4 regions of the Stappia sp. P2PMeth1 genome follow, and region 1 is predicted to be linked to each of the others. Evidence: predicted binding sites of a transcription regulator. Region 1 holds the regulator's gene; each other region holds the start of a gene.
The links. Region 1 encodes LexA, which represses DNA repair genes until DNA is damaged. Its sites were predicted from a motif close to TGTTCNNNNTGTGTTCNG; they were not measured.

Region 1 (2,204 bases):
AGGAGGTCCTCGCCGCCGCCGGCATGGACCTCGGCTTCTGGCGCATCGCCATGCGGCCCGGCAAGCCGCTGATGGCCGGCCGGATCGAGGACATGCGCGTCCTCGGCCTGCCCGGCAATCCCGTCTCCAGCCTCGTCTGCGGCGTTCTCTTCCTGCGGCCGCTGATCGAGGCCCTGCTCGGCCGCCCGCCGCACCGGCGCGACGCAGACCTGCTGCCGCTGGCCGCCGATATCGGCGGCAACGACCAGCGCGAGGACTATCTGAGGGCCCGCATCCTGCGCGAGAACGACGGCACGGAGCGCGTCGCGCCGTTCGAACGGCAGGATTCCTCGATGCTGGCAACGCTCGCCCGCGCCGACGCGCTGGTGGTGCGCCCGCCCCACGCCGCCCCCGCGCCCGCCGGCACGCCGGTGCCGGTTCTGCGCCTGCCGCAGGGCTAGAACCTCCGATACAGCGCCCGAACCTTGCCCGAGCCGATCTCGCAAACTCTTGAAAAGAGGACGGTTTCCTGCGCGCCTGCGCCGCATCGAGGGTGAGGTCCGCGCCGGTCATCTCTCGCCGGACGCAGGACATCTCGACCTGGCGCGGCCTTGGCGGGCGGAATCGCTTGTGGAACAAGGCGGGAACGGTTAGACTGCGTTCATGATTTGTACATGGGCTTGAGTCGCGATGGGCGGCTCCCTTGGTGGTGCTCCATGCCCTTGCACGGCCACCAATAAGGGGGGTGCGCGCGGCGATGGCGGCGGAGGCGGAAACGCTCGCGCCGACGGCATGATCCGAAGGCCCGAGCCGAAGGTGCTCGACCACACGACGTAGGACGTCATGGGTTTTGGAATTTGGCGGCGCTTGCGCCGAGACGTCTGAACCGGAACGGGGGGACCCACGCGCATGTTGACGCGCAAGCAGCACGAATTGCTCCTGTTCATCCATGAGCGGCTGAAGGAGACCGGCGTTCCGCCCTCCTTCGATGAGATGAAGGACGCGCTCGACCTGCGCTCCAAGTCGGGCATCCACCGGCTGATCACGGCGCTGGAGGAGCGTGGCTTCATCCGCCGCCTGCCGAACCGCGCCAGGGCGCTGGAGATCATCAAGCTGCCCGAATCCGTCTCCCCCGGCCTTGCCTCGGCGCGCGGCCAGGGCTTCTCGCCCTCCGTCATCGAGGGCTCGCGCGGCAAGCTGCCGCCGGTCGAGGCCCCCCCCCCCCCGCCGATGCCGGCCAATGACAGCGTTGAGATCCCGGTGATGGGCCGCATCGCCGCCGGCGTGCCGATCGAGGCGATCCAGACGCACAGCCACACCATCGCCATGCCGGCCGACCTGCTCGGCACTGGCGATCACTATGCGCTGGAAGTGCGCGGCGATTCGATGATCGAGGCCGGCATTCTCGACGGCGACACGGTGGTGATCCGCCGCTCCGACAGCGCCGACAGCGGCGACATCGTCGTCGCCCTGATCGACGACGAGGAGGCGACCTTGAAGCGCCTGCGCAAGAAGGGCGCCTCCGTGGCGCTGGAGGCGGCCAATCCGGCCTATGAGACCCGCATTTTCGGGCCCGGACGGGTGCGCATCCAGGGCAAGCTGGTGTCGCTGTTCCGCCGCTACTGAGGGCGGACCCAGGGCGGGCGGGCCACGGCTGAACGGGCCGAGGCTGGGGCCCGCGTTGAGAGAGCCCTTCGGCGCCGGGCCGGCGCGCCCGGTTCGGATGAGGCATTGCCCGTTGGGCGTGAGTCCGGCGGCAGTTGGGCGTCATTTCGGCGTCATTTCGGCATCCAGGGCCGGCGAAGCCCGTAGCTCGGGCGCACCGCGACGGCAAGAGCGCCACCTGCGCTCGAGGGCGACGGCGCAGCGGACGGTGCCTGTGCGGGCGTTGATCGGGACGCGACCGGGATATCCGGCGCACCGAAAGTGAGCGCGACGGCGCCCTCCCGGGCAAGCCGTGCCCCGTCGATCACCAGCCGCGCCCGGCACCCGGGCGGGGCGTTGAGCGCCGAGACGATGATATCGACCTTGCGGCAGTCCTCCTCGAAGGCGGCGCTGTCCCGCACCAGCGAGACCAGCAGCGCCGGCGGACCCTGCGCCGCGGGACCGGGCCTTCCACCCGCCTCCGTTGGCCCGTCTGCGGGTGCATGCCGTGCGCCGGGCACCTGAGCGACAGACGTCTGTGCGGCAGACGTCTGTGCGGCGGGCACCTGAGGGACAGACGT
Region 2 (2,204 bases), on a different contig from region 1:
GGCTTTCGACGCTGTCGTAGTCGAGCGCGCGATTGCGCCACTGGAAGACCTTGAGGGCGTCGAAACGGTGGCTCTCGAGGGCTGCGACCAGTTCCTCGTCGAAGGGATCGACCCGGCCGGTGACGCCAAAGGTGCCGTCACGGGTGTGACGGCCGGCGCGGCCGCCGATCTGGCCCATCTCGGCAGGTGTCAGCATCCGGTACTGGTAGCCGTCGAACTTGCGGATGCCGGCGAAGGCGATGTGATCGACATCGAGATTGAGGCCCATGCCGATCGCGTCGGTGGCGATCAGGTGCTGCACGTCGCCGTTCTGGAACAGCTCCACCTGAGCGTTGCGGGTGCGCGGGCTGAGCGAGCCGAGCACCACGGCCGCGCCGCCGTGCTGGCGACGAATCAGCTCGGCGATCGCGTAGACCTCGGAGGAGGAGAATGCGACCGCGGCGGAGCGTGGCGGCAGGCGGGTGATCTTCTTCTGGCCCGAATAGGCCAGCACCGACATGCGCGGCCGGGTGATGACGTTCAGGCCGGGCAGCAAACGCTCCAGCAGCGGGCGCGCCGTGGCCGACCCGAGCAGCAAAGTCTCCAGCGTGCCGCGCATGTTGAGGATGCGGTCGGTGAAGACGTGGCCCCGCTCGAGATCCCCTGCGAGCTGCACCTCGTCGATGGCGACGAAGTCGGCGACAAGATCGAGCGGCATTGCTTCCACGGTCGATACCCAGTAGCGGGTCCCGGCGGGGATGATCTTCTCCTCGCCGGTGACCAGAGCCACCTTGTCCTCGCCGACCCTTTGAGCGATGCGGCCATAGACCTCGCGCGCCAGCAGGCGCAGCGGCAGGCCGATGATTCCGCTTTCGCGGGCGATCATCCGTTCGATGGCGAGATGGGTCTTGCCGGTGTTGGTGGGGCCGAGGACGGCGGTCACGGTGCGCGCGCGGGCGACCGGCGGCAGCGTTGTCCATGTGGGGCCTGTGGTGCCCCCGGCCGAAGACGGCCTCGATTGTCCGGAATGAAGCATTGGCTGGAGCTGTGCTGTGCGATCCGTGCCACGGCGGAGCCCGCCACGATCCGTTGCGAAATAGAACCGCGCGACGGGATGGCGCCGGGGTCCGGATAGGTTTGTCGGCGGAAGCGTCAGGCGACCGCAAACCCGTTGGCTCGACAGGTAGCACAGACGGTCGCGGGCTGTCGCCTGCTGTTTTCCACAAGCGGGGAGGGACGACGACCGCCGGGCGGGACGCCCCGCTTCGGTCCGTTCCGGCAGCGCGAAAACCGACCTGCGTCAGGGTGAACAGAACGAGTCCGGAACAAAGCCGGACCGAATCGATGACTCGCACGGATTCAGGTTTCGTTCTCTACGACATGTTGTGGAGGCAGAGGATCACGGGGCGAAATCGTGAATCTGCTCAAGGATTTGAGTCGACCGATTCGGATCCGGTCGAATTTCTTGGCGCTGCGAAACAGATTTCCATCCCGTTAACCAGCTCGATAAAATTCGAACTGCAAAATTCACGTTTGTCGAAACCGCGAACGAAGCCTGTCCGAATCGCTGACAGACAGTTGTTCCTGATATGTTCATTCGATATGTTGTGCCCCGCCCGAGTGGGCATAGCGGATGATGAGGATGGGGTCGCGGGCGTTCGGTGGGTCTCGCGAAACGGGTTTACCCGATCGTTTCATTCCGGGACGATTTGCCGGCAGACATTTGCGGGGCCTATCGGTCCTCTCGTGCCTGCCATCTTCCCTTGTTGCGGTGCAACAGCTAGAACGCGGTGACGCTAAGGCACCGGCGCCCCCTTGCGGGGTGCTTGTCAGGAGGAGGGGCTGACTTGGCAATTCGGAAGATTCTCGTCGCCAACCGTTCGGAGATCGCAATCCGCATCTTCCGCGCGGCCACCGAACTCGGCATGCGCACCGTGGCTGTCTATGCGGAGCAGGACAAGCTGGCGCTGCACCGGTTCAAGGCCGACGAAGCCTATCAGATCGGCCGAGGCGCGCATCTGGCGGAGCCGCTCGGACCGATCGAGACCTATCTGTCGATCCCCGAGATCCTGAGAGTGGCGAAGGCGGCGGGCGTCGACGCGATCCATCCCGGCTACGGGTTCCTGTCGGAAAGCCCCGAATTCGCGGAAGCCTGCGCGGCGGCGGGCATCGTCTTCATCGGTCCTTCGCCGGAGACCATGCGCCGGCTCGGCAACAAGGTGGCG
Region 3 (2,204 bases), on a different contig from region 1:
AGCACATCTGCAGGAGCGGATTGCCTCTCTGGTGCGCGTCGTCCGGGACCTGAACCTGAACCACGTAGTCATGCCGCTGATGGCCGTGGATCATGCGTGGTCGGCCCGGTATCTCTATGCGCCGGCGGCGCATATTTTCCTGGACAGCACCTTGTGTGTTTCAGCCACCGAAGTCTGGGTGGAAAGTGCCCGGCGAGCGTGGCGCGACGAGGATCCGCCTGAACGGGTCGCCACCGGCAGACTCAAGCTGCGCGATATCATGCCGATCGATTACATGCCCGTTCGGGAAATCGAGCTGCCACCGGGCGTTTCCCGCGCCACCGTGAAACCCTACCGATTGCGTCTACAGGGATTACTCGAAGCCGATCGCGTATATGAGATGATATCGCACGCCACATACGCGATCAAACGGCAGGTTCCAGACGACAAGCTCTTGCTGGCGGACCGGATACGGTTCGGAAGAGAACGACCTTTTCGGTCGGCACGGGAAGCTCTGGCGCGCATTGAGGATGAATTGGCCGACTGGGAGACGGAGTTGGAAGCCGAGCGCTCTGCGCTGGCCCAGTCCATCCTGGGCATTGAAATCGGAGACATCGTGGCAGCGGAAAATCGCGGGCGCTTCCTACGTCTTTCCGTCACGGGAATTACCCTCTACGCGAGCGACAAAGGCGCCACCTTCATCATCAGTGGCACGCGGTTTCGTAAGGACGGCACGTTGGGTAAGCTGCAGGACACGTTGAGTCTGCATTTTGAAGGTGACAGGTGATCGGAGTGTTCGCACGGTCTGAACGCTAAGGCTCACCGCGGCGGCGAATCTCTTTGTGGGCGCGACCAGGTTGCGCGAACTGCTCGGGCTCGCACTGCGCAAATCACATTCGACCCGAAGTCGCTGCGGCCGCCCAATCAGGGATGGCAGGTCATCGACTGACGGCGGCCGGTTGATGTCCGCTTGTTAGTTCTATCCGGACTGCTTGCGGGAGCCCTTTATCCGCTCGCTTTGCCTCCAAGCGCGAGCATATCGAGCACCCGTTGACTTTCCGGCAATTTTGTTCATGTTGCGTTCTGATCCAGAGTGGCCTTTCTATTTACTCGTTTCGTCGGTAATTTAGCGGTCTTACTTGGAGGGGGCCTTGGCAGAAAACAATATCATCAGCGTTGCAGTCCACGACCTGAAGAAGGACGCGGACAAGTTCGACATTTCCTTGGGCAAATCGGATCTGCCCGTCAGTAATACGGTCCAGAGGCTGGTCGATCAGCTTCACAAGCTCTATGGCCGCCGCACGTCCAAGTCGCATGGTAAATTCTCAGAGGATGAGGACAACTTTCCCACTCCGCGCCACCTTCGTGAGTACATCGAGGCAGAGGAAAAGGATTTCGCCGTGCTTACCGAGGCGCTGATGAAAACGCTGGCGGTAAACGCGCAGACCAAGGCTGCAGCGACGGGCGGGCACGTGTTCTTCGCGCACTTCCAGCGGGACCAGCGGCATTATCTGCTGGTGGCGATCGTGAACGACACGCTCAGCGCGCAACTGACCCAGCAACATGATGTCAAGGACGTTACCCACCTGGATATCGACGGGTTCCGCTTCGCCGGACGCATCAATATTAGCGCCTGGGCAGCCAAGGAAGAGCGCTACATCGGCTTCCTGAAAGGCAAGGGGAACGTTGCAGAGTACTTCCAGGCATTTCTCGGCTGTGATGACGCGGTGCAGGATAAGGTTGATACCAGGAACCTGGTGGAGGCACTGAAATCTTTGGCCGCGAAGAAGGGTCTTGAGGCCGAAGAGAAGACTGCCTTCCTGGCTAAAGCAAAGGAGATCTGCGACCGGGCCGCCTCCAAGAAGGTCGAGCTTTCGTTCGATGCTCTCACCAATGAGCTCCATCCCGAAGACCCGGACAGCCTAAGGGAGCATCTCGCCGACCCGGACCTGATGCTCAACGACAACTTCATTCCTAACAAGGCCATGCTGAACACGCTGGTGCGCTTCAAGGGTCGTACCGACCATTGGGCCCTGGAGTTCGACCGGACGGCAATCGAGGCAGGCGAGGTGACCTACGACCACGACAATGAAACCCTCACCCTACGCAACCTACCCGAAGACCTGAGGGTGAAGCTGACCGTCGAATACGGAAATGGCTAGGGTTAGCTGGGCAGATCTTGAGGCCGTCTATGCCGTAACTAAGTTCGAGACAGACGGCACCGG
Region 4 (2,204 bases), on a different contig from region 1:
CGCTGCTGCAAGACCGTCCGCCCCGGGATCGACGAGCCGAGGGCGTTCGCGGCAGCGGTGCGCCGGCCGCAGGCCAAGCTCCTCTCTTCCCCTCAAGGGGGAGGTGTCGGCGCCGCCGGCAGAGGGGGGGAAAGCGCCAGCGGCGACACGCTGCCTCTCTCCCGCGTCCTCCCGGACGGTGCGCCAGCGCCGCGCGGGGATCGGGGAGCCCCCGCGCCAACGGTCTCACACCTGAGTGTTGCCACACACGCCCTCGGCTCGCCGGTCCCGGATCTCGCGTTGCTCGTCCGGGAAGGCGCCAGGAGAGGCCGGCCGTAAACAACGGCGGAAACGATGCGCGGGCCGATGCCTCACACAGGCTGTCGTGGTTGTGTGCGTCAAGTTCTGCGAATTGGGGCGGCCGTGAAGCTGGTCATGCGGCCTACGGAGTTCGAGCTTCTTGTTCTCTCTGAGGTCGTCCATGTTGAGGTATCGGTTGGCCTCCATCCAGTTTTCGTTGGTTTCGGCGGCGCGCGCACAAGGCGCAGATATGACGGCCGAGAAAGCGGCCGACGTGCCCGGCCGTTCCTGCGCCACTTCGGGCAAGGCAAAGTGCGTCTGGGGGCAAGGCAAAGTACGTCCGAGGGCAAGCCGCCGCCTATCCGGGCTCGGTTCAGCCTCTTCCGCTGTTCTCACCAACCGTTCCTGTCCGTGCTGCGTGGTCTCTGTGCTGCGTTGTCTCCGTCTCGCGCCGCGTCCTGGGTGCTCACTCGATACCTGCTCCCGTCTCCGATCTGCTGCCCGGCCGCAGTCCGCCCGTATCCCTGCGCGCCCTTGCGCGAAGATCCGGTCGGACACGGGCCGCTGCCGTCTGCGCCGGCTGCGACAAGCGACCCGGCGCTGACGGCAGACCAAACCGATTCTCCCGCCGCGGTGGCGCGCGGGGGCACCCGACATCCTATCGGAACACAAAAGGAACACTATCCTATAAATCAAGTTATATCAATAGCTTGATCTCTCTTGTGCAATGAGAACAAAACTGGTACAAAAGCGCAGTTTGAATCGCCGGGCGCGGCGTGAAATAAGGATGGTAGCCTCATGGCACAGAATTCACTCCGCTTGGTCGAAGGCATTCAGATGGACAAGAACAAGGCGCTCGACGCCGCCCTTTCGCAGATCGAACGCGCCTTCGGCAAGGGCTCCATCATGAAGATGGGCCAGGGACAGGTGGTCGAGGTACAGACCGTGTCGACCGGCTCGCTCGGCCTCGACATCGCGCTCGGCATCGGCGGCCTGCCGCGCGGCCGCATCGTCGAGATCTACGGGCCGGAATCGTCGGGCAAGACGACGCTGGCCCTGCACACCGTTGCCGAGGCCCAGAAGAAGGGCGGCATCTGCGCCTTCATCGATGCGGAGCATGCGCTGGATCCGATCTATGCGCGCAAGCTCGGCGTCAACATCGACGAGCTGCTGATTTCCCAGCCGGACGCGGGCGAGCAGGCGCTGGAGATCGCCGACACGCTGGTGCGCTCGGGCGCCATCGACGTGCTGGTGGTCGACTCGGTCGCGGCCTTGACACCGAAGGCCGAACTCGACGGCGAGATGGGCGACAGCCTGCCGGGCATGCAGGCGCGGCTGATGAGCCAGGCGCTGCGCAAGCTGACCGCCTCGATCTCGCGCTCCAAGTGCATGGTCATCTTCATCAACCAGATCCGCATGAAGATCGGCGTGATGTTCGGCTCGCCCGAGACGACGACCGGCGGCAATGCGCTGAAATTCTACGCCTCCGTGCGCCTCGACATTCGCCGGATCGGATCGATCAAGGACCGCGACGAGGTGGTCGGCAACCAGACCCGCGTCAAGGTGGTGAAGAACAAGCTCGCCCCGCCGTTCCGCCAGGTCGAGTTCGACATCATCTATGGCGAGGGCGTTTCGAAGATGGGCGAACTCATCGATCTCGGCGTCAAGGGCGGCATCGTCGAGAAGTCCGGCGCCTGGTTCTCCTATAACAGCCAGCGGCTCGGCCAGGGCCGCGAAAACGCCAAGCAGTTCCTGCGCGACAACCCGGCGCTGGCCGACGAGATCGAATTGGCGATCCGGCAGAATGCCGGGCTGATCGCCGAACGCATCACGGATCCCTTCTCCGAAACCGACGACGACGGCGCCGCCGACGATTGATGTGATGCCGCCCGGCCCTTGTGCCGGGCGGCTCGCCTGACATGTGC

Region 2: a site for LexA is predicted at 1,290-1,307, ahead of P2PM1_RS16955 (helicase-related protein). Genes of this name have one in related genera too.
Region 3: a site for LexA is predicted at 1,048-1,065, ahead of P2PM1_RS03665 (nucleoid-associated protein). Genes of this name have one in related genera too.
Region 4: a site for LexA is predicted at 942-959, ahead of recA (recombinase RecA). Genes of this name have one in related genera too.

Annotation. Positions count from the first base shown of each region.
Region 1 covers NZ_FYAW01000015.1:140,807-143,010, forward strand. Annotated here, with positions in the region: gene glp (gephyrin-like molybdotransferase Glp) at 1-440, shown strand, start outside; gene lexA (transcriptional repressor LexA) at 889-1,605, shown strand; gene P2PM1_RS08075 (ComEC/Rec2 family competence protein) at 1,758-2,204, opposite strand, start outside.
Region 2 covers NZ_FYAW01000022.1:305,119-307,322, forward strand. Annotated here, with positions in the region: gene P2PM1_RS16955 (helicase-related protein) at 1-1,015, opposite strand, end outside; gene pyc (pyruvate carboxylase) at 1,827-2,204, shown strand, end outside.
Region 3 covers NZ_FYAW01000009.1:142,908-145,111, forward strand. Annotated here, with positions in the region: gene P2PM1_RS03660 (hypothetical protein) at 1-766, shown strand, start outside; gene P2PM1_RS03665 (nucleoid-associated protein) at 1,131-2,141, shown strand; gene P2PM1_RS03670 (hypothetical protein) at 2,134-2,204, shown strand, end outside.
Region 4 covers NZ_FYAW01000027.1:34,915-37,118, reverse strand. Annotated here, with positions in the region: gene recA (recombinase RecA) at 1,078-2,157, shown strand.